One region of the Rhodococcus sp. IEGM 1330 genome, then DNA from elsewhere that is predicted to be linked to it. Evidence: predicted binding sites of a transcription regulator. Region 1 holds the regulator's gene; each other region holds the start of a gene.
What was found. The regulator LexA, encoded in region 1, represses DNA repair genes until DNA is damaged. The targets are predictions, from matches to a motif close to CGAACANNTGTTCG.
Positions count from the first base shown of each region.

Region 2: a site for LexA is predicted at 3,793-3,806, ahead of R4P57_RS26585 (HNH endonuclease signature motif containing protein). Genes of this name have one in related genera too.
Region 3: a site for LexA is predicted at 4,264-4,277, ahead of ruvC (crossover junction endodeoxyribonuclease RuvC). Genes of this name have one in related genera too.
Region 4: a site for LexA is predicted at 3,243-3,256, ahead of R4P57_RS11770 (HNH endonuclease signature motif containing protein). Genes of this name have one in related genera too.

Region 1 covers NZ_JAWLSB010000001.1:928,386-934,344, forward strand. The annotation lists gene ptsP (phosphoenolpyruvate--protein phosphotransferase) at 1-1,425, shown strand, start outside; gene R4P57_RS04300 (uracil-xanthine permease family protein) at 1,446-2,717, shown strand; gene R4P57_RS04305 (acyl-CoA dehydrogenase family protein) at 2,867-4,009, shown strand; gene lexA (transcriptional repressor LexA) at 4,086-4,769, opposite strand; gene R4P57_RS04315 (hypothetical protein) at 5,152-5,562, shown strand; gene nrdR (transcriptional regulator NrdR) at 5,663-5,959, shown strand, end outside.
Region 2 covers NZ_JAWLSB010000018.1:31,179-37,137, reverse strand. The annotation lists gene alc (allantoicase) at 1-152, shown strand, start outside; gene allB (allantoinase AllB) at 94-1,455, shown strand; gene R4P57_RS26585 (HNH endonuclease signature motif containing protein) at 1,480-3,765, opposite strand; gene R4P57_RS26580 (hypothetical protein) at 3,925-4,437, opposite strand; gene R4P57_RS26575 (XdhC family protein) at 4,447-5,523, opposite strand; gene R4P57_RS26570 (NCS2 family permease) at 5,525-5,959, opposite strand, start outside.
Region 3 covers NZ_JAWLSB010000006.1:385,548-391,506, forward strand. The annotation lists gene secD (protein translocase subunit SecD) at 1-1,229, opposite strand, end outside; gene yajC (preprotein translocase subunit YajC) at 1,392-1,802, opposite strand; gene ruvB (Holliday junction branch migration DNA helicase RuvB) at 1,941-2,969, opposite strand; gene ruvA (Holliday junction branch migration protein RuvA) at 3,024-3,629, opposite strand; gene ruvC (crossover junction endodeoxyribonuclease RuvC) at 3,626-4,243, opposite strand; gene R4P57_RS16785 (YebC/PmpR family DNA-binding transcriptional regulator) at 4,351-5,109, opposite strand; gene pdxT (pyridoxal 5'-phosphate synthase glutaminase subunit PdxT) at 5,197-5,799, opposite strand; gene R4P57_RS16795 (acyl-CoA thioesterase II) at 5,796-5,959, opposite strand, start outside.
Region 4 covers NZ_JAWLSB010000004.1:195,535-201,493, reverse strand. The annotation lists gene lepA (translation elongation factor 4) at 1-1,821, shown strand, start outside; gene R4P57_RS11770 (HNH endonuclease signature motif containing protein) at 1,909-3,228, opposite strand; gene R4P57_RS11765 (nitronate monooxygenase) at 3,394-4,401, shown strand; gene R4P57_RS11760 (glycoside hydrolase family 15 protein) at 4,412-5,959, opposite strand, start outside.

The DNA.
Region 1 (5,959 bases):
ATGGCAACGGACCGCGGTTGGCTCGGGGCCGCGCGCGCCTCGATCGCCAAGGGCAGTTCAGCCGTCACCGCGACAGCGGCAGCGACGGAGAAGTTCGCCGCGATGTTCACCCAGCTCGGCGGACTGATGGCCGAGCGCGTGACCGATCTTCGCGACATCCGTGATCGCGTCATCGCCGAGATCCTGGGTGTTCCGGAGCCCGGTGTTCCGGTGCCGGACGAACCGTCGATCCTGTTCGCCGACGACCTTGCGCCGGCCGACACCGCGGGCCTCGACCCCACCCTGATCGTCGGACTGGCGACTTCGCTCGGAGGTCCGACCAGCCACACCGCGATCATCGCCCGCCAGCTCGGTATCCCGTGCATCGTCGCCGTGGCCGGGCTCGACGACATCGCCGCAGGTACGAACGCATCTGTCGACGGAACCAGCGGCCGCATCGACCTCGAACCCGACGCCGACTCGGCTCGCGCTGCCGTCGTGTCTGCCCGCGACGAGCTCGACCGGGTATCCCAGTGGGTCGGTCCTGGTACCACCGCCGACGGCCATGCGGTCGACATTCTCGCCAACGTCCAGGACGGTGCCGGTGCTCGCGCAGCGCGGTCCAGCGCAGCGGATGGCGTCGGACTGTTCCGAACCGAACTGTGTTTTCTCGACCGCGACTCCGAACCCACCGTCGACGAGCAGGCCGAGATCTATGCCCAGGTGCTCGACGCGTTCGCAGGCAAGAAGGTCGTCGTGCGGACTCTCGACGCCGGCTCGGACAAGCCGCTCAGGTTTGCCACCCATCCCGACGAGGCCAATCCGGCCCTGGGCATTCGCGGCATCCGCATCGCCGAGGCCGACCGCGGGATTCTGTACCGCCAGCTGGACGGCATCGCAGCAGCCGCGAAGGCGACCGATTCCTCCCCGTGGGTGATGGCTCCGATGATCGCAACCGCGCTGGAGGCGAAAGATTTCGCCGCCGACGTCCGTGAACGAGGACTGACACCCGGCGTCATGATCGAGGTTCCCGCAGCCGCGCTGCTCGCCGAGCACATCCTCGAGCATGTGGACTTCCTGTCCATCGGCACCAACGACCTGGCGCAGTACACGATGGCCGCCGACCGCATGTCTGCTCAGCTCGCCGGTCTGACCGATCCGTGGCAGCCGGCGGTATTGGCACTGGTGGCCCACACCGCTGCCGCGGGTGCCAAGGCCGGCAAGCCGGTCGGGGTCTGCGGCGAGGCCGCTGCCGATCCGCTCCTGGCCTGTGTGTTGGTCGGACTCGGCATCACCTCACTGTCTGCTGCGTCGGCCGCCGTCGCGCATGTGGGTTCCAAATTGGCCACGGTCACGCTCGCCCAGTGCAAGGAAGCGGCCGCCGCAGCGCTCAAAACGGACAGCACCGCCGCTGCCCGTGAGGCAGTGAGCGCGATCCTCGGCTGACGCCATAGTCTTTTCCCATCATGAGAAATCTGGGTTGGACGCTGCACGGAAACGGAAAGACCGTCGAGGCCGGGGCGGTGGTGGCACCGGACGAGAGATTGACGTGGCCGCGCACCGTCGGCATCGGGATGCAGCATGTCGTCGCGATGTTCGGTGCCACGTTGCTCGTTCCGACGATCACCGGCTTCCCGGTGTCGACGACACTGCTGTTCTCGGGCATCGGGACGGTGCTGTTCCTGATCATCACCCGGGGGCGCGTGCCCAGCTACCTCGGGTCGTCCTTCGCATTCCTTGCTCCGCTCGGTGCCACCCAGGCGAACGGCCCGGCCGCGCAGCTCGGCGCCGTTCTGTGCGTCGGACTCGTACTCGCGGCCATCGGGGTCGTGGTCAAGATCGCCGGTCGGCGCGTGCTCGACGCCGCCATGCCGCCCGTGGTCACCGGTGCCGTGGTCGTGTTGATCGGGTTGAATCTGGCCCCGGCCGCGACGACGTCGTTCGAGGCGCAGCCCCTCATCGCCGCCGTCACGCTTGTCGCCATTCTGTTGGCCACGGCCATCGGACCGGGACTGCTCGGGCGACTCGGAATTCTGGTCGGTGTCGTCGTCGGTTGGGTGTTCGCCGCGGTCACCGGTGGAATCGCGCAGCCACGCCTCGACGCTCTGAGTGCGGCGAGCTGGATCGGCCTGCCGGAGTTCCGTGGACCGTCGTTCGAGCTGTCGGTGATCCTGGTGGCGCTGCCGGTGGTGATCGTCCTCGTCGCCGAGAACGTCGGACACGTCAAGGCCGTCGCTGCGATGACCGGCAAGAACCTCGACGACGTGGCAGGCGACGCGCTGATCGCCGACGGGTTGGCGACCACCCTGGCCGGAGCCGCTGGTGGCTCGGGCACCACCACGTACGCCGAGAACATCGGGGTCATGGCCGCCACCCGCGTCTATTCGACGGCCGCGTACTGGGTCGCGGCCGTCACCGCGATAGTGCTGGCGTTCTCGCCCAAGTTCGGTGCCCTGATCTTCACCGTGCCCGACGGCGTCATCGGGGGAGCGACCCTGGTTCTGTACGGACTCATCGGGCTACTGGGCGTTCGCATCTGGACCGACGCGAAGGTCGACTTCACCGATCCGGTCAATCTCATGGTCGTCGCTGCGGCGCTCGTCGCCGGAATCGGTGACCTGACACTGGCTGTCGGATCGGTCGAGCTCGGCGGTATCGCGTGGGGTTCCGTCGGCATCCTTGTCGGCTACCCGATCGTCTCGGCGCTCGCGAGGAGTACAGGCAAACGAGGTCGCTAGCGGGGTCGGTCACGGATCGCGCACGTTTTGGTCATCGACCTCCGCTGTACCCCGAACGTACTGTTGGAACGTGACGTCAGTCGTACCGACGACCGCGAATGACACCGTTCACAGGTCGACGTCGGTATGCACCGAACAAGGAGACATTCGTGGAACGCACACTTTTCGAGCCCGAGCACGAGCTGTTCCGGGAGTCGTACCGGAAGTTTCTCGAACAGCACGTAGCCCCCAATCATGCGAAGTGGGAAGAGCAGAACATCGTCGACCGCGGCGTCTGGGTCGAGGCCGGTAAGCAGGGCTTCCTCGGAACGGCTGCGCCCGAGGAATTCGGCGGCGGCGGAGTCAAGGACTTCCGCTACAACGCCATCGTCACCGAGGAAACCACCCGCGGTGGATACAGCGGTATCGGCTTCACCCTGCACAACGACGTCGTCGCGCCGTATCTGATCGATCTTGCGAATGACGAGCAGAAGCAGCGCTGGCTCCCCGGATTCTGCTCCGGCGAACTGATCACCGCGATCGCGATGACCGAGCCGGGCACCGGAAGCGACCTGCAGGGCATCAAGACCAAGGCCGTACGCGACGGCGACGACTGGGTGCTCAACGGCTCGAAGACATTCATCACCAACGGAATCAACGCCGATTTGATCATCGTCGTGGCGTGCACCGATCCCGAGAAGGGCGCACAGGGCTTCAGCCTGCTGGTCGTCGAACGCGACATGCCCGGATTCGAGCGAGGCCGCAACCTCGACAAGATCGGCATGAAGGCCCAGGACACCGCCGAACTCAGCTTCACCGATGTTCGCGTGCCCGCTGCCAACCTGCTCGGCGACGAGGGCATGGGCTTCATCTACCTGATGCAGAATCTGCCTCAGGAGCGGCTCTCCATCGCCGTCGTCGCCGCAGCGGCGATGGAATCGGCACTGGACATGACCATCCAGTACTGCCGCGACCGCAAGGCCTTCGGAAAGTCGATCGGCAAGTTCCAGAACACCCGATTCGTGTTGGCGGAGTTGGCCACCGAAACCACCGCCACCCGAATCATGGTGGACAAGTTCATCGAACTGCTCAACGCAGACAAGTTGACCGTCCAAGAAGCCGCGATGGCGAAGTGGTGGACCACCGAGAATCAGGTGAAACTGATCGACCGGTGCCTGCAGCTGCACGGTGGCTACGGCTACATGAAGGAATACCCGATCGCCAAGGCGTACATGGACTCTCGTGTGCAGACCATCTACGGCGGCACCACCGAAATCATGAAGGAGATCATCGGCCGCGGATTGAATCTGTGATCCGCTGATCCGAAGAACGCAGAGGGCCGCAGCACTATGTGCTGCGGCCCTTCGCGTGTCACTTCGGTGTCGATTTCTACAGCTTGCGCATCACGGTGACGACCTTGCCGAGGATCGCGGCGTTGTTGCCCGGAATCGGCTCGAAGAGCGGGTTGTGCGGCAGCAGCCACACCTCGCCCTTGGACCGCTTGAACGTCTTGACGGTGGCCTCGCCGTCGATCATGGCAGCGACGATGTCGCCGTTGTCGGCCACGGACTGCTGACGAACAACCACCCAGTCGCCGTCGCAGATCGCCGCGTCGATCATCGACTCGCCGACCACCTTGAGCAGAAACAGAGAACCCTGACCCACCAGCTCGCGGGGGAGCGGAAACACGTCCTCGACGGCCTCTTCGGCCAGAATCGGACCGCCGGCGGCGATCCGGCCCAATACCGGTACGAACGTCGGGGTCGGCAACCGATCCTGTTCCTCGGACGCCGGCGATCCGTCGACGGCGGCGGCAGCCTGATCGGCCTGCACCTCGTCGAGACCGCGGACGTCGACGGCGCGGGGGCGGTTGGCGTCGCGCCGGAGGAAGCCCTTGCGCTCGAGGGTGCGGAGTTGGTGAGCGACGGAGGAGGTCGATGTCAGGCCGACCGCATCACCGATCTCCCGAATGCTCGGTGGGTAACCGCGCTCGGTGACCGAAGCGCGAATGACCTCGAGTACCTTCCGCTGCCGCTCGGTGAGACCCGCACTGATGTCGGTGTCGACCTCCATGGCCTTGGATGTCGGTTCCGCGGCCGGCTTACCCGCTGCGGCCTTCGTTGCGGTGGCCCTGGCTCCGGTCGTCTTGGAACCCGTCGTCGTGGAACGCGTGGTCGACCTCGTCGAGGTCTCGTCCTTCATGCTGTCGGCCTCCTGCTGGTGTCCTGGATCCGGTCTGCGGGGTAGGTCTGCGCGGACTGGAGTTGATGGTGTCGACTCGTGGCGTGTGGTTTCTGACACGAATCTAGCGTGTATCAGCTGTTGAATCAAACATCTGTTCGACTCGTGTCGCGTTTTCTACAGACTTTGTCGGAGGCTCGTGATAGAACTTCGAACAAGCGTCCATCGAACGCCTGATCGAACATTCGATCCAACGAGCGAAGTCGAGGTTCCGATGACCATCATCACCGATCGCCCCACCGCCGCCGGTGTCCGTGCCCGATCCACTGTCGTCGAGCGTCGCCGCCGGGCGCGTCCCGTTCTGCAGAGTCCCATCGGGATGCACGGTGTCACGGCACCCCGTACGCAGAGCGCACCGTGCCTCCCGGTCCTCGATCCGTCGTGGACCGATGTCACCGATCGCGAGGAGGCCGATCGCGAGTTCGACGCGACCTCCGCGCACTTCGCGAGTCAGCCGGTTCGGATGCGATCGCTCGTGCTGACCGTGTTGGCGGTCCTGGTCGTGGCAGGCGGCCTGATCGGCATCGCGAACCTGCGGGCCGTTGCCCCCGATGCAGGCGCGCAGCCGGCCGGTGTGGTCGAAGTGCACGACGGAGCTCTCGTCGAGTACACGCCCGGCAGATGACCACCGGCCCCGTCGGGTTCGAGAAGACTGAGTATCCTCGACAGACTGCCCCGATGTGCGTGCTCGTCGTCGGAGCATCGGCTACGACGGAGGATCCCTTATGCATTGCCCGTTCTGCAGGCATCCCGACTCACGCGTGGTCGACTCGCGTGAGATGGACGAGGGGCAAGCAATCCGGCGGCGTCGATCCTGCCCGGAGTGCGGTCGTCGATTCACGACCGTCGAGGCCGCAGTGCTTGCAGTCGTGAAACGCAGCGGCGTGACCGAGCCGTTCAGCCGCGAGAAAGTCGTCAAGGGAGTCCGACGCGCCTGCCAGGGCAGAGATGTGGACAACGATGCGCTGAACCTGCTGGCACAGCAGGTCGAGGACGCCATCCGTGCAGCGGGATCCGCAGAG
Region 2 (5,959 bases), on a different contig from region 1:
CCGACGCGTACACGCACCTGCGACTGGACGTGTACCCCGATGGCGGACTGTCCCGATTGCGATTGTTCGGGGAACTCGACGCCGAAGCCCTCGATGCTGCCGACATCGCGTGGAAGTCCTCGGAGCTCCAGAGTGTCTCCAGTGCAGTCTGATCTGGTTGTTCGCGCTTCGCGGGCGGTGATCGGCGGCCGGGAGGTTGCGGCCTCGATCTCCGTCCGCGACGGCCGGATCGTGGCAATCGACTCTCTGAATGCGCGCGTTTCTGCGGCGGTGGTGGTCGAGCTCGGGCCGGACGAGGTGCTGCTGCCGGGTTTGGTGGACACCCACGTCCACGTCAACGAGCCGGGGCGCACCGAGTGGGAGGGGTTTGCCAGCGCTACTCGGGCGGCCGCGGCGGGAGGCATCACCACCATCGTCGACATGCCGCTCAACAGTATTCCGCCCACGATCGATGTTGCGTCGTTGGAGATCAAGCGGCGGGTGGCGGCAGATCAGTCGGTCGTCAATGTTGGATTCTGGGGCGGTGCCGTGCCAGGAAACATCGATCAGCTGCGACCGCTGCACGATGCGGGTGTCTTCGGATTCAAGTGCTTCCTGCTCGCGTCTGGGGTGGACGAGTTTCCGCCGCTGACGATTCCGGAGCTCGAGAAGGCCTTGATCGAGATCGCGTCGTTCGACGGGTTGATGATCGTGCATGCCGAGAACGCCGAGGTGATCGCCGAGGCACCGTCGGCGGCGGGCCGTGAGTACTCGGGATTCTTGGAATCGCGTCCGCGTGCCGCTGAGAACCGAGCGATCGAGCAGGTGATCGAGTTGTCTCGTCGGACGGGGTGTCGGGTGCATGTTCTGCATCTGTCGAGTGCCGATGCGTTGCCGATGATTGCGTCGGCGAAGCGAGACGGCATACGGGTGACCGTCGAAACTTGTCCGCATTATCTGTGTTTCGACGCAGAAGCAGTGCCGGCCGGGGCGACCCAGTTCAAGTGTTGCCCTCCGATCCGCGAGGCCGGAAACCGAGAGCTGTTGTGGCAGGGTTTGTCCGACGGCACGATCGACACGATTGTCACCGACCACTCCCCCTGTACTCCCGATCTGAAGAGGTTCGACACCGGAGACTTCGGTGATGCGTGGGGCGGGATCGCGTCGTTGCAGGTGTCGCTGGCTGCGGTGTGGACCGAGGCGCGTGCCCGTGGGTTCGCACTGACCGACATCGTGCGGTGGATGGCCACCAACACTGCCGACCAAGTAGGTATGGCTGATCGAGGGCGCATCGAGATCGGTAGCGCTGCAGACTTGGTGGCGTTTGCGCCGGAGGAGAACTTCACCGTGGATGTGGCGCAGCTGTACCACCGCAACCCGGTGACTGCCTACGATCGACTGGGTTTGTCGGGTGTGGTGCGGCGGTCGTGGATCGCAGGTTCGGAATCCTCGACCGGGCGTTTGTTGGTGCGATAGCACTCTCCATGTGAGACGCAGCTTCTAGAACGGCGGTGCTTCTTCGACATTCGGCTCCAGTGTCGGGGTATCGGGTGGCTCGGGGTAGGCGATGATGCCGGATCGTTTTGGTTGGGTGGGGATGTGTGGTCTGAGGTCGTTGCCGAGGATGGGGACTGCTGTGCCGTTGGTGGGCAGGGTGATTCGGATGGTGTTCGATGTCGATTTCCAGAGGATGGCTCCGCCGGGGAGCATGACGGCTTTCCAGTAGCCGGCGGTTTTGACGGTGTGGTGGTATTCGCAGAGGCATTGGAGGTTGTTGACGGTGGTCCAGCCGCCGCCGTGGGGGTTGGTGTGGTCGAAGGCCACGATGTGGTCGAGTTGGCAGCGTGTGGCGGGTCGGTGGCAGCCGGGGAAGCGGCAGTGTTTGTCGCGGAGTCGGACGGCGGCGGTGGTGAGGGTGTCGGGTCGGTAGATCAGGGCTCGGTCGGTGAGTGGGTCGCGGGGTACTGATCGGGCGAGTGTGGGGTCGGCGGCGATGGCGGCTTCGAGTGCTGCGGCCAGGGATGCGTTGCCGAGGTAGAGGCTGCTGGCTGTACAGCCGGTGCGGTTGCTCGAACGCCCGAGGCCTGCCTGATTCAGGGCAGCGCGATTCGGGGCGGCGCGGTTGAGTGTCGAGAGGTCGAGGGCAGAGCTGTGCCGTGTGCCCTTACCGATTGGTGTGTGGGTGCAGAACAGGGATGCGGCGGAGGTCAGTGATCCTAGGCAACGCTGGTGTGGGTTGTCGCTGGCCGCAGCCGAGCCTGTTCCTGGTGCCGGGCCTTCGGCTGACGTTGGACCGGATGTGGCGGTGCCGGATGGTGTTGTGGAAGAGCGTGATTCCGAACAGTTCGGTGCGACATTAGGTGTCGGCGATGTCTGTTCCGCAGGTGATCGCGAAGCTGATACGGGCTCAGACGTTGCAGCTGCCTCAGGGCCGGTGGCCGACGTTGCCTCCGCTAGCGGTTCGCTCACCGGTGCCGTAGAGCCTGTTGCTGCACGGTTCCGGACTGGACCGGCGGAACCCGGGCAGGGAGTTGCCGACGGGTCGGTCGCGGGTACTGGTGCGGACTCGCCGTTCTCCTCGGACTCACCGACCTGGTCTGCCGGTGGCGCTGGTTCCGGTGTCGATGCCGAGGTGTTTCCCGGTGAACTGGCCGAAGTCTGTCCGGTCGAGGCATCTGTCTCGGCCCCCGAATCCGTGGCCGACCTCATTCCCTCATCAGCATCAGCAGCCGAGTCCGCGTCTTCTTCTCTGCCTGCGTCCGCGTCCGCGGCAGCGTCTGTGCCCGCGTCCGCGTCCGTCACTGTTCCCGGCTCGGGTCCTGTTGCAGCCTCTGCCTTCTCGCCGTCCGAGCATCTTTCCCATTCCCCGGTCTCCGGGTTCTGCACGGCGAGGCCGAGGGATTCGGCGAGGGTGACGGCTTCGGTGAGCAGGATCTGCCAGTGACTGTTGCGTGCCAACTCCCGGGCAAGTTCCGGGTCGATGGATCCGTGCCCGGCCAGATACGCCGGATTCGCCAACAGTCCGATCAGGGTCGCGATGTCGACGGTGATCATCGTCAACGGCACCCGCCGATCCGGCAGCACCGCACCCGGCTTGGGGCAATCCTCGCGTTGGCACAGGCACGCCAGGCGGGGTTCGCCGTGCATGCGGGCCATGAACGCATCGCACAGGCGTTCTTTCTTACCGCGCGGGTCTTTGGGGCAGAGGGTGTCGGCCATTTCTTCGAGGAGCTGCCATGCGGCGGCGGCTTCGGGTGCGGTCAACTCGGCCCGGATCCGTGCCAACTCCCCGGCGGGGCTGTAGGTGACGGTGCGGAATTTCTTCGCGAACTCCCGCAGTGCTGCTGCTTCCTCGGGTGCGACGCGCAGCAGGATGTCCCAGATCTCTTTCTCGAGGGGGCCGGGCGAGTTGCGTCGCGCTGCTTCGACTACTTCTTTCTCGACCAACGTCACGATGTCGTCGGAGAGGTTGTCGAGGATCCGGCATGCGGTCCGCACTCGCGGGAGGTCGATCTCGCCGGTCTCGAACGCGGCCCGTACCAGGGGGAGCCGGGTGTGCAGGGCGACTGCGACCGAGACGTACGCTTCGGCGACCGTGGCGGAGCAGCCCAACGCGAGTGCCATCTCGGTGCGCCCGTACCGGCTGTAGTGCTTGTGTTTGGTGTCGCGGGTGATCCAGTCGCAGTGCACGCGGTAGCAGGCGGTGATCTTGAGGGCCGCGTGCCGGTTCTCCTCACGCGCGGCAGCGGTCAACGCCTCCAGTGACACGGTCGGTACTGCACCCATATTTCACCCCCCGGTGAGCAACGTTTCAGAACATGCGTTCGAACGAGGTGAAGACTAACCCGGGCCACCGACAGAAACGGAAACGTTCGATTCAGGCCTCTCGAGCAGGCAATTTCGGTCCGAATGACAATTGCTTGGGGATGAACTCTGATCGGCGGGTCAGGTGGATCTACTGCCCACGTCTTGCACGGTGAGTTGAAGCGCAGGGGGGACCGATTTGCCCACGCGGCGGGAAGTGCCGGGTAGAAGTCGAAGGGTGATGACGCGGACGTTGTCTTTCCAGACCTCTGAATCGAACTCGTCGCGAAGGTGTGTCGATTCACTGCTTCGAGACCACGGAGCAATGATGGAACGGGCAAGTCTGACAAAATCCAGGGCTGACGCTTCGTCAACAGTGTTGACGATGAAGCCCATGAAAAACTCAGCACCGCGTTGCCCTGTATGGATCCGCCACAAGTTGCCTGACGGTGGGTACTCCCACTGCTGATCGATGCAGGTGTCTTCGCCATCAGTTGCGTGCGGGGTCCAACCGAGGATGCTCAACTTCGCAGCAACCACGTCCATCGAGTCGACGAACGCGTGCACTAGCGCGAGGTCGACCACCGTAGAAGCACCCACGGAATCCATCACAACAGTCGACCCTTCGCCATCGATCTCCGGATGAAGCAACACCACAGAGGTCTACGCGTATTTTGCATTCGCCTCGTCGTGGTGGATCGGACCAGCAGTGCGTGTGAGAGGCAGCGCGCTACCCCCGCGTCGCACGGCGACGAATTCCGCCGCAATGGCCAGCGCAGTTTCTTCTGGTGTTCTCGCACCCAAGTCCAAGCCGATCGGAGACTTCAAGCGCGCCAGCTCCTGCTCCGTCAGCCCGACCTCGCGTAACCGGGCCGCGCGGTCCTCGTGGGTACGGCGCGATCCCATTGCCCCGACGAATGCCACCGGCAGGCGCAGAGCCACCTCGAGCAGGGGTACATCGAACTTGGCGTCGTGGGTGAGCACGCAGATCACCGTCCGGGCATCGACTTCCGTCCGCGCCAGGTAGCTGTGCGGCCATTCGGTGACGACGTCATCGGCGTCGGGAAACCGTGCAGCAGTTGCGAATACCGGACGGGCATCGCACACCGTCACGTGATACCCGAGGAACTTGCCCACGCGCGCGAGTGCTCCGGCGTAGTCGATGGCCCCGAAGATCAGCAGGCGCGGGGCGGTGGCGTACGACTGGACGAACACGTCGAGGTCCGGCCTGCACCGCACCGACCGGATGCCGGTACCGCCGGAGTCCAGCATCGCCAGCGCCTCACCGACGACGACGGAATCGACGTCGGAGAACCCGGTGCTGCCGATCGTTGCCGTGGAAGACACCGCGAGCGACTCCCCGGACCCGGAGAGCAATGTCACCGTGGCCACTGCCGAGTCCGATGCGATGGCCGTGAGTACCGCCCGCGGCGGTCCGAGGCGGACGAACACCTCGATCACTCCCCCGCAGGTCAAGCCGACCGCAAAAGCGTCGACATCGCTGTAGCCGAACGATTCTCGGACGGACTCGCCGGTGTCGAGAACCTGACGGCACAGCTCGTACACGGCTCCTTCGACGCAGCCGCCGGAGACGCTGCCCACTGCTTCACCGTCGGCGCAGACCGCCATCGCGGCACCCGGAAGCCGTGGAGCACTTCCGGATACCGCGATGACGGTCGCTACCGCGTAGGGAACACCTTCGTGGTCCCAGGCCGACAGCCGTTCGACGATCTCTTTCACGTTACGAGATTCCCAGCGCTTCTTCGATGGGGTGCAGGGCGAAGTAGATCAGGAAGATGCCCGACATCAGGTACAGCAACCAATGAGTCTGGCGTACTTTGCCTTTCGCCAGCCGGACGAGTGTGTACGAGATGACACCTGCTGCGACTCCGACGGTGATCGAGTACGTGAACGGCATCAAGACGATAGTCAGGAAGGCCGGGATCGCGATTTCGGTGTTCTCCCAGTCGATCTTGCGCACGTGCGTCATCATCAGCGCGCCCACCAGAACCAGGGCCGGCGCTGCTGCGCCGACCGGAACCACGCCGGCCAGCGGGGTGAAGAAGATCAGGCTCGTGAGCAGTCCGCCGGTGACGACGCTGGCAAGACCGGTTCGGGCACCTTCGGTGACGCCTGCCGCGGACTCCACGACGGCCGTGTTGGCAGATCCGTTGAT
Region 3 (5,959 bases), on a different contig from region 1:
CAGTACACCAGCACGAGAGCGAGACCGATGGCACCGGCGATCAGGCCGGCCTCGAGCGAGGCCAATCCCAGTGTTGCCGACACCGTCTCGGCCTCCGAGGACACGAAGGACAGCGGCAAGGAGCCGTACTTGAGGGTGTTGGCGAGCTCGGACGCGGTCTGGTTGTTGAAGTTTCCGGTGATCGAGGTGGCGCTGCCAGCGGGAGTGGCACCCTGGATGACCGGCGCACTGATCACCTTCGAGTCCAGCACGAACGCAGCCTGCTTCTGCAGATTGGCCGCGGTGAACTGAGCCCAGGTGTTCGAGCCGTCCGTGTCGAACGTCAGGCTGACCTGGAACTGGGCCTGCTGACTGTCGAACCCGGAGGTCGCGTCGGATATCTGCTGACCGTCGATGATCGTGGGTCCGAGCAGATAGACGGCCGTTCCGTCGGTCGAGCACGCCACGAGGGGAAGCGCCGGATCGTCGTTGCCGGCGAGCGGGTCTGCGGCGTTGCAGTCGAGCGACTGCATGGCCAGCTGCTGGATCTGCTGATCCTCACTCTGCCGGAGCGTTTTGGCGTCGGAGATCTCCTGCGCTGCACGCTCCGAGTCGGACAGGGTCGCATCGGTGGCGGGATCGTCGGCCGCCGGTGCGTCGGTGGCAGGCGCATCCGTGGCAGGCGCATCCGTGGCGGGGGCGGGACTCGGATCGACCGTCGTCGGATCCTGCGCCGGAAACACACGGTTCTGCGGAGTGGCCGGATCTGCAGGCGCAGCCGGATCCGCCGAAGCAGCAGGGTCTGCCGGCACCGCCGGGTCGACCGGCGCGGCCGGGGTCTGCTGCGAACCCGCACTCTCGCCCGCCGAGGGAGCAACGGAGCCCACCACCGGTCGGATGAACAGCCGTGCGGTCTGCCCCAGCGTGCGCGCCTGGGAGCTGTCGTCGCCGGGCACCGTGATGACGAGGTTGTCGCCGTCGACGACCACCTCGGACCCGGTCACACCGAGACCGTTGACGCGAGTCTCGATGATCTGCTGCGCCTGTTGCAGGCTGTCCTGCGTCGGTGCGTTGCCGTCGGGGGTCCGCGCGGTGAGTGTCACGCGAGTGCCGCCCTGCAGGTCGATTCCCAACTTCGGCGAGGGGTCTTTGTCTCCGGTGAAGAAGACCATGGCATACACCGCCGCCATCAGCACCGCGAAAACGGCGAGATAGCGGGCGGGTTGCACCGGTCCGCTGGAAGGTGCCACGGTGTGTGTTTCTCCTCTGAGGCGATGGAAAGTGTCGGTTCCTGCAGGGCCTGGCGGCCCGATGTGTCAGCGGTGAGCGGTGCGATTGTGCACCACATCGGTCACCGCAGAGAAAACCGCTGCCGGATACTGTCTCCGACAGCGGTTCGACTCACATCGTGCTCACTCTTTTTCGAGCCTCTTCGACGTCTGCTCGACGGTCTCGTCCGGCCTGCTCGCGTCTGCCTTGCTCAGGGACGGTCCTGCGGTGTCGTTCGAGCCCAGGGCCGCGATGTCCGCCTCGGTGGTGGCGTCGATGTCGGTGTTGTCGAACTCGGCGTCGTCGGGGAGCACCTCACGTACCACTGCACGCGACCAGGTGGTGATGACGCCGTCGGCGATCTCCAGGTCGATCGTGTCGTCCTCGACCAGGACGACTCGGGCGTACAGGCCGGCGGTGGTGACGACCTCGTCGCCGATCTTCAGCGAGTCCTGCATTTCCGTGGTCTTGGCCAACACCTTCTTCTGTCGACGCGCATTGAGAAACAGCGGTACCAGAAGGGCCACGATCAGCAGCGGGAACAGCAAATCCATCGGAAGGTCAGTCCTCGAAGTCGGGTTCGAAATACGTCATTGTCTCGTGCGAGAACGTCGCCGGTGCGGGCCTCGCAGCTACCCAGTGTGCCATTACCTGGAACCGGTCCGGTCCGTTCGTGTCCTGTTGTGCCCGATTCACTCGAATAATCCCTGCGCAACCTCCGAGGATCGGACCGAAATTCCACCCACTGCGAGGTCCGGCGGCGGCGTCAGACCGAGGTGCTGCCATGCAGCAGCGGTCGCGACGCGCCCGCGGGGGGTGCGGGCGATCATTCCGGCACGCACCAGGAACGGCTCGCACACTTCCTCTACCGTCGACGGTTCCTCGCCGACGGCGACGGCCAGGGTCGACACCCCCACCGGCCCTCCGCCGAAGCTCCGGATGAGCGCGCTGAGTACTGCGCGGTCCAGGCGGTCGAGCCCGAGTTTGTCGACGTCGTAGACCACCAGGGCGGCCTTCGCGGTGTCCTGGGTGACGGTGCCGTCGCCGCGGACGTCCGCGTAGTCGCGGACTCGACGGAGCAGTCGGTTCGCGATTCGGGGGGTGCCGCGCGAGCGCCCGGCGATCTCGGCGCAGCCGTCCCGGTCGATCGGCACGCCCAGAATTCCCGCCGACCGCATCAGGATGCGTTCGAGTTCGCTCGGCTCGTAGAAATCCATGTGCGCCACGAACCCGAATCGATCTCGCAGTGGGCCGGTGAGCGCACCCGACCGGGTGGTGGCACCGACGAGAGTGAACGGTGCGACTTCGAGTGGAATCGACGTCGCTCCCGGCCCCTTGCCGACGATGACGTCGACGCGGAAATCCTCCATCGCGAGGTACAGCATCTCCTCGGCCGGACGGGCGATGCGATGGATCTCGTCGATGAACAGCACGTCGCCTTCGACCAGGTTGCTGAGCATCGCGGCAAGATCGCCTGCCCGCTCGAGCGCCGGACCCGACGTGAGCCGAAGCGAGGTTCCGAGCTCGGCGGCGATGATCATCGCCATACTCGTCTTGCCGAGGCCCGGCGGCCCGGACATGAGGATGTGATCGGGGGTACCGCCACGCATCTTGGCACCCGACAATACGAGCTGGAGCTGCTCGCGCACCCGAGGTTGACCGATGAAATCGGTGAGGTTCTTCGGACGCAGACTCGTCTCGACATCCAGATCGTCGGACATCGCGTCCGCACCGACCTGGGATTCGGCGAACTGGTCTTCCTCGGTCACCCGGGCCTACCTGGACTTTCCGAGGTACGCCAGAGCCGACCTCAACGCGGTCGACGTCGTGGCCTCGGGCTGCTGGGCGAGTACCGCGTCGGTGGCTTCCTCTGCCTGCTTGGTGGGGAATCCGAGACCGATCAGCGCTTCGACGATCTGGTCTCGCATCGAATTGCCCGCACCGGATCCCGGCACGGCAGAGCTTCCGGCGCGTCCGACCACCGCGTCGACCTTGTCGCGCAACTCGACGACCATTCTCTCCGCGCCGCGCTTACCGATACCGGGAACTCTGGTCAGAGCTCCGATATCGCTGTCCGCCAAGGCCGTTCGCAGCGCATCGGGCTCGTGTACGGCAAGAGTTGCCATGGCGATTCGCGGGCCGACGCCGGTCACGGTGAGGAGCAACTCGAACAGTTCACGCGACTCCTTGTCGGGGAACCCGTACAGCGTCTGCGAGTCCTCGCGCACGATCATGGTCGTCAGGAGGGTCGCTTCGCTCCCCCGGTGCAGCGTGGCCAACGTCGCCGGAGTGGCATTGACGCGGTACCCGACGCCCGCAGCCTCGAGCACGACGTGATCGAGCGCGATGTCGAACACCGAACCCCTGATCGACGCGATCATCGTGCGCCCGCCTCCTTCTTGGCCAATTTCTCGATCCTGCGTGCCACGACGGCGCGAGCCTTGCGCTCCTCGGCCAGGCGCGCGTCGTACTTGCGTTTCTGTTCGGCTGCCATGGCTTCGGCCTTCGCCATCCGGGCGATCATGGGCGCTCGCCAGCAATGACAGATTCCGAGGGCCAGCGCGTCGGCCGCGTCCGCGGGAGTCGGTGCCGTCTGCAGACCGAGAATGCGCATGACCATTGCGGTCACCTGTGCCTTGTCGGCCGAGCCGTTGCCCGTGACGGCGGCCTTGACCTCACTGGGAGTGTGAAAGCAGACGTCGACGCCGCGCCTGGCCGCCGCGAGGGCGATGACGCCACCGGCCTGGGCCGTGCCCATGGCCGTACGCACGTTGTGTTGGGCGAAGACTCGCTCGATCGCCACCACCGAAGGCTTGTGGGTATCGAGCCAGTACTCCGCGGCCTCGGAAATCCGCAGCAAACGTTGTGCGAGATCCATGTCCGCGGGCGTTCGCACCACATCGACATCGAGCGCGACCACCGTTCGGCCCGCGCCACCCTCGATCAGACTGAGCCCACACCTGGTCAGACCGGGGTCGACACCCATCACCCGCACGCCACCACACCTTCCGCTTACGAACTGTTGTTCGATAGCGTAGCGGAGCCCACCGTCGGATCAGGGATACGACACCCGGTCGATCACTGCGTCGGATGCGAGGGGCGTCAGTCCTCGTCGTCGAGCTCCGCCATGACCTCGTCGGAGAGGTCGACGTTGGACCACACGTTCTGGACGTCGTCGCTGTCCTCGAGTGCATCGATGAGCTTGAACACCTTGCGTGCACCGTCCGCGTCGACCGGGACGTTGACCGAGGCCTGGAAGCTCGCCTCGGCCGAGTCGTAGTCGATTCCGGCCTCCTGCAAGGCGGTGCGGACGGCGATCAGGTCGGTCGGCTCGCTGACGATCTCGAGAGTGTCACCGTTGTCGTTGACTTCCTCGGCACCGGCTTCGAGGACGGCCATCAGAACGTCGTCCTCGCTCTGACCGTTCTTCTCGAGGGTCACCACACCCTTGCGTGAGAACAGGTACGACACCGAGCCCGGATCGGCCATGTTTCCACCGTTGCGGGTCATTGCCACCCGTACCTCGCCTGCGGCGCGGTTGCGGTTGTCGGTGAGGCACTCGATCAGGATGGCCACGCCGTTGGGCCCGTAGCCCTCGTACATGATGGTCTGCCAGTCGGCACCACCGGTCTCCTCGCCTGCACCTCGCTTGCGCGCCCGCTCGATGTTGTCGATGGGCACCGAGGTCTTCTTCGCCTTCTGAATGGCGTCGAAGAGCGTCGGGTTGCCTACGGGATCACCGCCACCCGTGCGGGCGGCCACCTCGATGTTCTTGATGAGCTTGGCGAAAGACTTGCCGCGTCGGGCGTCGATCACCGCCTTCTTGTGCTTGGTGGTGGCCCATTTTGAGTGGCCGCTCATGCGATAGGGCCCCTTCCTGCTCGAAATCAGTGTTGTCGACTTTACTCGCCCGGTACCGCGCTCGGCACCGACCGACCATCGAAGGTTCTAGCGGCCTCGCACCATGTCGACGAACAGTGCGTGCACTCGATCGTCGCCGGTGACCTCGGGATGAAAGCTCGTCGCGAGCACGGAGTTCTGGCGAACGGCCACCACCCGTCCGGCGGCCGGTCCGTGCGGAACGGTGGCGAGCACCTCGACGCTCTCGCCCACCCGCTCGACCCAGGGCGCGCGGATGAACACCGCTCGGACGGGCCCACCGTCGATGCCGGTGACGTCGAGATCGGTCTCGAAGGAATCGACCTGACGACCGAAAGCGTTGCGCCGCACGGTGATGTCGAGGGAATCGAGATGTCGGGCGTCGGGCCTGGTGTCGAGAATCTCGGACGCCAGCAGAATCATGCCCGCGCACGATCCGTAGGCGGGCAGGCCCTCGGCCAACCGGGCACGCAACGGTTCGAGCAGGTCGAACACGCCGAGCAGGTTGCTCATGGTCGTCGATTCCCCACCGGGGATGATCAGCCCGTCGATCTGCGCGAGTTCGGCCGCACGCCGCACGGTGACGCCGTGCGCGCCGCTCGACTCCAGGGCAGCCAGATGTTCGCGAACGTCGCCCTGCAGGGCCAGAACTCCGATGGTCGGAGCGCTCACTTGCGGCCGAAGGGATCGACGTGGGGCGCGTTGGCATCCCGTTCGTAGCGCATCAGCCCTTCTTGCACCACAGCGGCAACCATGCGCCCGGACGTGTCGAAGATTCGCCCTTGAGCCAGCGCCCGCCCGAAATCGGCTGACGGTGACGTCTGGTCGTAGA
Region 4 (5,959 bases), on a different contig from region 1:
ACGTTCACCGATCCGTCCAGGATCAGGAACTTCTGCATCATCGCCCACATCGACCACGGCAAGTCGACGCTGGCCGACCGGATGTTGCAGCTCACGGGCGTCGTCGACGATCGGTCGATGCGCGCTCAGTACCTGGACCGGATGGATATCGAGCGCGAGCGCGGCATCACCATCAAGGCGCAGAACGTCCGGCTCCCGTGGGTCGTCGACGGCGACGAATTCGTCCTGCACCTCATAGACACGCCCGGCCACGTCGACTTCACCTACGAGGTGTCGCGTGCACTCGAGGCCTGCGAAGGTGCGGTGCTGCTCGTCGACGCCGCACAGGGCATCGAGGCGCAGACACTCGCGAACCTGTACCTCGCTCTCGACAAAGAGCTCACCATCATCCCGGTCCTCAACAAGATCGACCTGCCCGCTGCCGACCCGGACCGCTACGCCGCCGAGATCGCCCACATCATCGGGTGCGAGGCCGACGACGTTCTGCGCGTGTCCGGCAAGACGGGTGTGGGCGTCGAGGAATTGCTCAACGAGGTCGTCAAGTTGGTTCCGGCCCCGGTCGGCAATCCGGACGGGCCTGCCCGCGCGATGATCTTCGACTCGGTGTACGACACCTACCGCGGCGTAGTCACCTACGTCCGCGTCGTCGACGGTGCACTGAATCCGCGCGAGAAGGTCACGATGATGTCGACCGGCTCGACGCACGAGCTGCTCGAGGTCGGCATCGTCTCACCCGATCCGAAGGCGACCAAGGGCCTCGGCGTCGGCGAAGTGGGATACCTCATCACCGGTGTGAAGGACGTCCGCCAGTCCAAGGTCGGCGATACCGTCACCACCTTCCGCAAGGGCGCAACCGAGCCGCTGACCGGCTACCGCGAACCCCGTCCGATGGTGTACTCGGGCCTCTACCCGCTCGACGGTTCGGATTACCCCGACCTGCGTGACGCCCTGGAGAAGCTGCAGCTCAACGATGCTGCACTGACGTACGAGCCGGAAACGTCGGTGGCGCTCGGCTTCGGCTTCCGCTGCGGCTTCCTCGGGCTGCTGCACATGGAGATCACCCGCGAGCGGCTCGAGCGAGAGTTCAACCTGGACCTGATCTCGACCTCGCCGAACGTCGTCTACCGCGTCGAGATGGAAGACGGTGCCGAGCACATCGTCACCAACCCGTCGTACTGGCCCGACGGCAAAGCGCGCGAAGTGTTCGAGCCGATGGTCAAATGCACCATCATCTCGCCCAGCGAGTTCATCGGTTCGATCATGGAACTGTGCCAGGGACGACGCGGAGAACTCGGCGGCATGGACTACCTGTCGGAAACCCGAGTGGAGCTGCGCTACACCATTCCGATGGCCGAGATCATCTTCGACTTCTTCGACATCCTGAAGTCCCGTACCCGCGGATACGCCAGCCTCGACTACGAGGAGATCGGCGAGCAGGCCGGTGCGCTGGTCAAGGTCGACATCCTGCTGCAGGGGGAGGCCGTCGACGCGTTCTCGGCGATCGTGCACAAGGACGCTGCCGCGGCCTACGGCAACAAGATGACGACCAAGCTCAAGGAACTCATTCCGCGGCAGCAGTTCGAGGTGCCGATCCAGGCCGCCATCGGATCGCGCATCATCGCCCGCGAGAACATCCGCGCGATCCGCAAGGACGTTCTGGCCAAGTGCTACGGCGGCGACATCAGCCGTAAGCGCAAGCTGCTCGAGAAGCAGAAAGAGGGCAAGAAGCGGATGAAGACGATCGGTCGCGTCGAGGTGCCACAGGAAGCCTTCGTCGCCGCGTTGTCCTCGGAATCCTCCTCGGACAAGCCGAAGAAGTAGTACGGAACTTCACCGACGCTCTGCCGCTCCAACCTCGTCCAGCCCCGCACCGGTGTTTCGGTGCGGGGCTGGAGTTTTTGTTGGGGCTCAGGCGATGTGGGGGCCTGCTCGGGCGTGGGATGGCCTGGGTTGTCGATAGGGGTTGACGGTTGCCGGTGGGATGAACCAGGGGTGGCCATCGGTGCCGATGAACACTTCCCAGTCCGAGTGGTGCATGAGGCGGTGGTGGAATCCGCAGAGCAGGACGAGGTTGTTCATGTCGGTGGGGCCGCCGTCGCCCCAGTGCCAGATGTGGTGTCCTTCGGTCCAGGCGGCGGGTTTTCCGCAGCCGGGGAATGCGCATGCGTGATCGCGGGCGGTGAGGGCTTTGCGTTGTTTGGCGGTGACGGTGCGGGCGGTGCGAGCGAGGTTCAACGGGTTGCCGTTCTCGTCCATGACGATGGCAGTGAGGACACAGTCGCAGGCCAACTGGCGGGAGGTGTTGCGGGAGAGCGGTCCCATCCAGGGGAGCCATCCGACGGTGGTGCCGTCGCCGAGCAGGTCCCTGTATGCGCCGCGATCCGTGGAGGGGTGGTTGTCATCATCGGATTCGTCTGCAGTGCGAGTGTTCTCGTCGTCGGTGATGTCGTCGGCGTCGGCACTGTCGCGGAGGTCGGTGAGATCGCGGAGGCTGATGTGCAGGTTCAGGTGGGGTCGTTCACCGCCTTCGGTGGGGCGGTTACTGGAGGCGAGGTATTGGTCGAGGATGTGTCCGAAGGCGTCGGCTCGGCGCCTGGCGGGGCTGCGGTCGTCTTGGGTGCCGTCGGCGGCGGGGCGGGGTTCGGTCAGGGGTGAGAGTGCGGTGAGGAGTTTTTCTCCGGTGATCGCATCGAAGTCTCCTTTGAGTACCAACCGGCCGTTCAAGGTCTTGGAGGCGAAGAATTCGTTGCGGTCGGTGTCCTCTGGAGGTGGTTTGTTGCCGCCGAATCTGTCGTTGAGTTTGGTGATCGCTTCGCGGATGCGGCCGGTGCGTGCTTGGGGTCCGGTCGCGGCGGTGATCATGGCTTTACGGGCGATGTCCTGCCCGGCTTGCGGCAGGTTCTTCGGGGGTGTTTCGGCGAAAGTGAGGATCAGGGCTGCGTGGTCGATGGTCATCACGCCGGTGTTGACGGCGTCGGCGATGTCGGGGAAGTTCTTCATGCCGCGGCCGAGGGTGACGATCTTGTTCGCCCTGCTGGGAGAGAGCAGGGTGGTGGAGGTCAGCCAGCCGGCGGGACCGGGGAAGCCCAGCTTCTCCCGGGAGACGCGGGTGTCGATCTCGCCGACGAGGGCGATCCGCCGGGCTTCCAACAGCTGGATTTTGTGGGAGACCGCAGCAGCGTCGGCGAGGAGTTCATTCTCGCTCAGTTGCCAGATCGCTGCGGTCATGGGACCAAGTGTATCGAACGTGCGTTCGATTGGCAACGTTAGTGCAATCGAAAACTATTGCCCTGCTTAACTATTCGCGAAAAAGAACTCGTCGGTGGCGTGTGGTAGCGGCCGCAGGTCGGGTACGACGGACGAGGCCGCGGCGGGCGAGTACATTTCGAACCTGTGACGACGCCGATTCTGAAGCAGTTGCGTGTTCCCGTTGTCGGTGCGCCGATGGCAGGCGGCCCGAGTACTCCCGAACTCGCCCGCGCGGTGTCGGAGGCGGGTGGGCTCGGCATGATCGCCGGTGCGCTGTTGACGCCCGAAGCCTTTGCGGCGCAGATCGACTCGGTGCGCGGTCTGCTGTTCGGCGTCAATCTCTTCCTGCCGGAGGAGCCATCGGGTGCGGATGTGGAGTCCTATGCCGAGCACCTGGCGTCCTGGTTCGAGCGTTTCGACGCAGAGCCGGGAGAGCTGGTGCGACGTGACGACTTCTACGCCGAGAAGTTCGCCTGGCTGCTCGCGCACCCGGTACCGCTGGTGTCGAGTACGTTCGCGACGTTCGACGCAGACGAGGTTGCCCAGTTGCACGCCGTGGGAACCGAGGTGTGGGCCACCGTCGCCACCGCGTCGGACGCATCGGTGGCCACCGCAAACGGTGTGGACGCGCTCGTGGTGCAGGGACCCGAAGCGGGCGGTCATCGAGGCACCTTCGACGGCTCGGCCCCCGACGAGCCGCTGACCGAACTGCTGATCGCAGTGCGCGAGATATCGGATCTACCGCGAATCGCCGCGGGCGGCCTGATGGATGGCAACGACATTGCGCCACTGCTGGATTCGGGCGCCGCGCACGCCGCGCAGCTCGGTACGGCGTTTCTGAACACACCCGAGGCCGGCACCAAGCCGGTGCACCGAGAGCAACTGACGGTCGCTCCTGACACTGCGGTGACCAAGGCGTTCTCCGGCCGCCCTGCGCGAGGGCTGGTGAACGAGTTCATGCGTGAGAACTCCGAAGCGGCACCGCTGGCGTATCCCGATCTGCACTACCTGACCGCGCCGATGCGGGCGAAGGCCGCGGCGGCAGGCGATCCGTCGGGACTGTCGATGTGGGCCGGTACCGGCTATCGCCGCGTGCAGGCGAAGCCCGCGGCCGAGCTGATCACCGAATGGGCGAGGCAGCTCGGCCGCTGAACCTTTCCGTTCAGGGGTTGGCGTGCGCCGGCTGGAAGTGCCCCGACACCTGAGCTTCCTCGGCGCGGATGACGTGAACCACCGCGTTGATGAGTGCGAGGTGGGTGAAAGCCTGCGGGAAGTTGCCGAGGTGACGGCCGGTGCGGTGGTCGATTTCCTCGGCGTAGAGCTTGAGTGGGCTCGCGTACCCCAACAGACGCTCGCAGAGGTGCTTGGCGCGAGGGAGCTCGCCGATCTCGACCAGCGCCGATACGAGCCAGAAGGAGCAGATCGTGAACGTCCCTTCCTCGCCCGCCAGACCGTCGTCGGTGGTGTCGGTTCGGTAGCGCAGGACCAGGCCGTCCTCGGTCAGCTCGTCGGCGATGGCGAGCACCGTCGCACGGATGCGTTCGTCCTCGGCAGGCAGGAATCGAAGCAGCGGTGCTAGCAGCAGTGACGCATCCAGCGACGGGTCACCGTAGCGCTGAGTGAGGACACCCCGAGAATCGGTGCCGTTCTCGAGAATGTCCGCCTTGATCTCGTCGGCGATCTCGTTCCACTTGGCCGAATACTCCTTCTCGCCATGGATGTCGGCTAGCTTGGCGCCGCGGTCGAGCGCAACCCAGCACATGAGCTTCGAGGAGGTGAAGTGCTGCGGTTCACCGCGCACCTCCCAGATGCCGCGATCGGGCTTGCGCCAGTTGGCGATCGCCTCCTCCACCTGTCGTTTGAGCAGGGGCCACAGGAATTCGGGGACATGCTCGCGCGACTTGACATGCAGATACACCGAGTCGAGCATCGTGCCCCAGATGTCGTGCTGCTCTTGGTCGTAGGCTCCGTTGCCGATACGCACCGGACGTGCGCCGTCGTATCCGGACAGGTGCGGCAGCTCGCTCTCGTCGAGCGTCTTTTCGCCGCCGATGCCGTACATGACCTGTAGCGGATTGACCTCGCCGTTCGCCGTAGTCGCCACATCGGACATGAACGCGAAGAAGTCGTTGGCCTCACGGTCGAGTCCGAGTGTGTAGAGGCCCCACAGTGCGAACGTCGAGTCACGTACCCACGTGTAGCGATAGTCCCAGTTGCGTTCTCCACCAGGAGTTTCCGGAAGTGAGGTGGTCGACGCCGCCAGCAGCGCACCGGTGGGGGAGTAGGTCAGACCCTTGAGTGTCAGAGCACTGCGCTGCAGGTAGCCCCGCCACGGGTGATCGGGGAACCGGCCGATCGTGATCCACTGCCGCCAGCATTCGGACGTGCGCCACATCTTGTCCGCGGCTTCCTCGAACGTTTGCGGCGCAGGCAGATCCGACCACGACAGAGCGACGAACACGTTGTCGCCCTCCGTCATTCGGGTGCGGGCGCGGGCTTCGCGTCCTTCGATGCCGATGCGGAGGTTGGTGGTCAGCTTCAACGTGGGCTGATCACCGCCCGCGCTAGCCTCGCAGGTGGCGGTGGTTTCCTCGTACACCTTGCCGGTGTACTCCCACTTCGCAGGCGCGCGGTGGTAGTCGAAGGCCGGCTCGCAGCTCATCTCGAGTTCGACTGTGCCGCTGACGCACTTGATGGTGCGCAGCAGGAT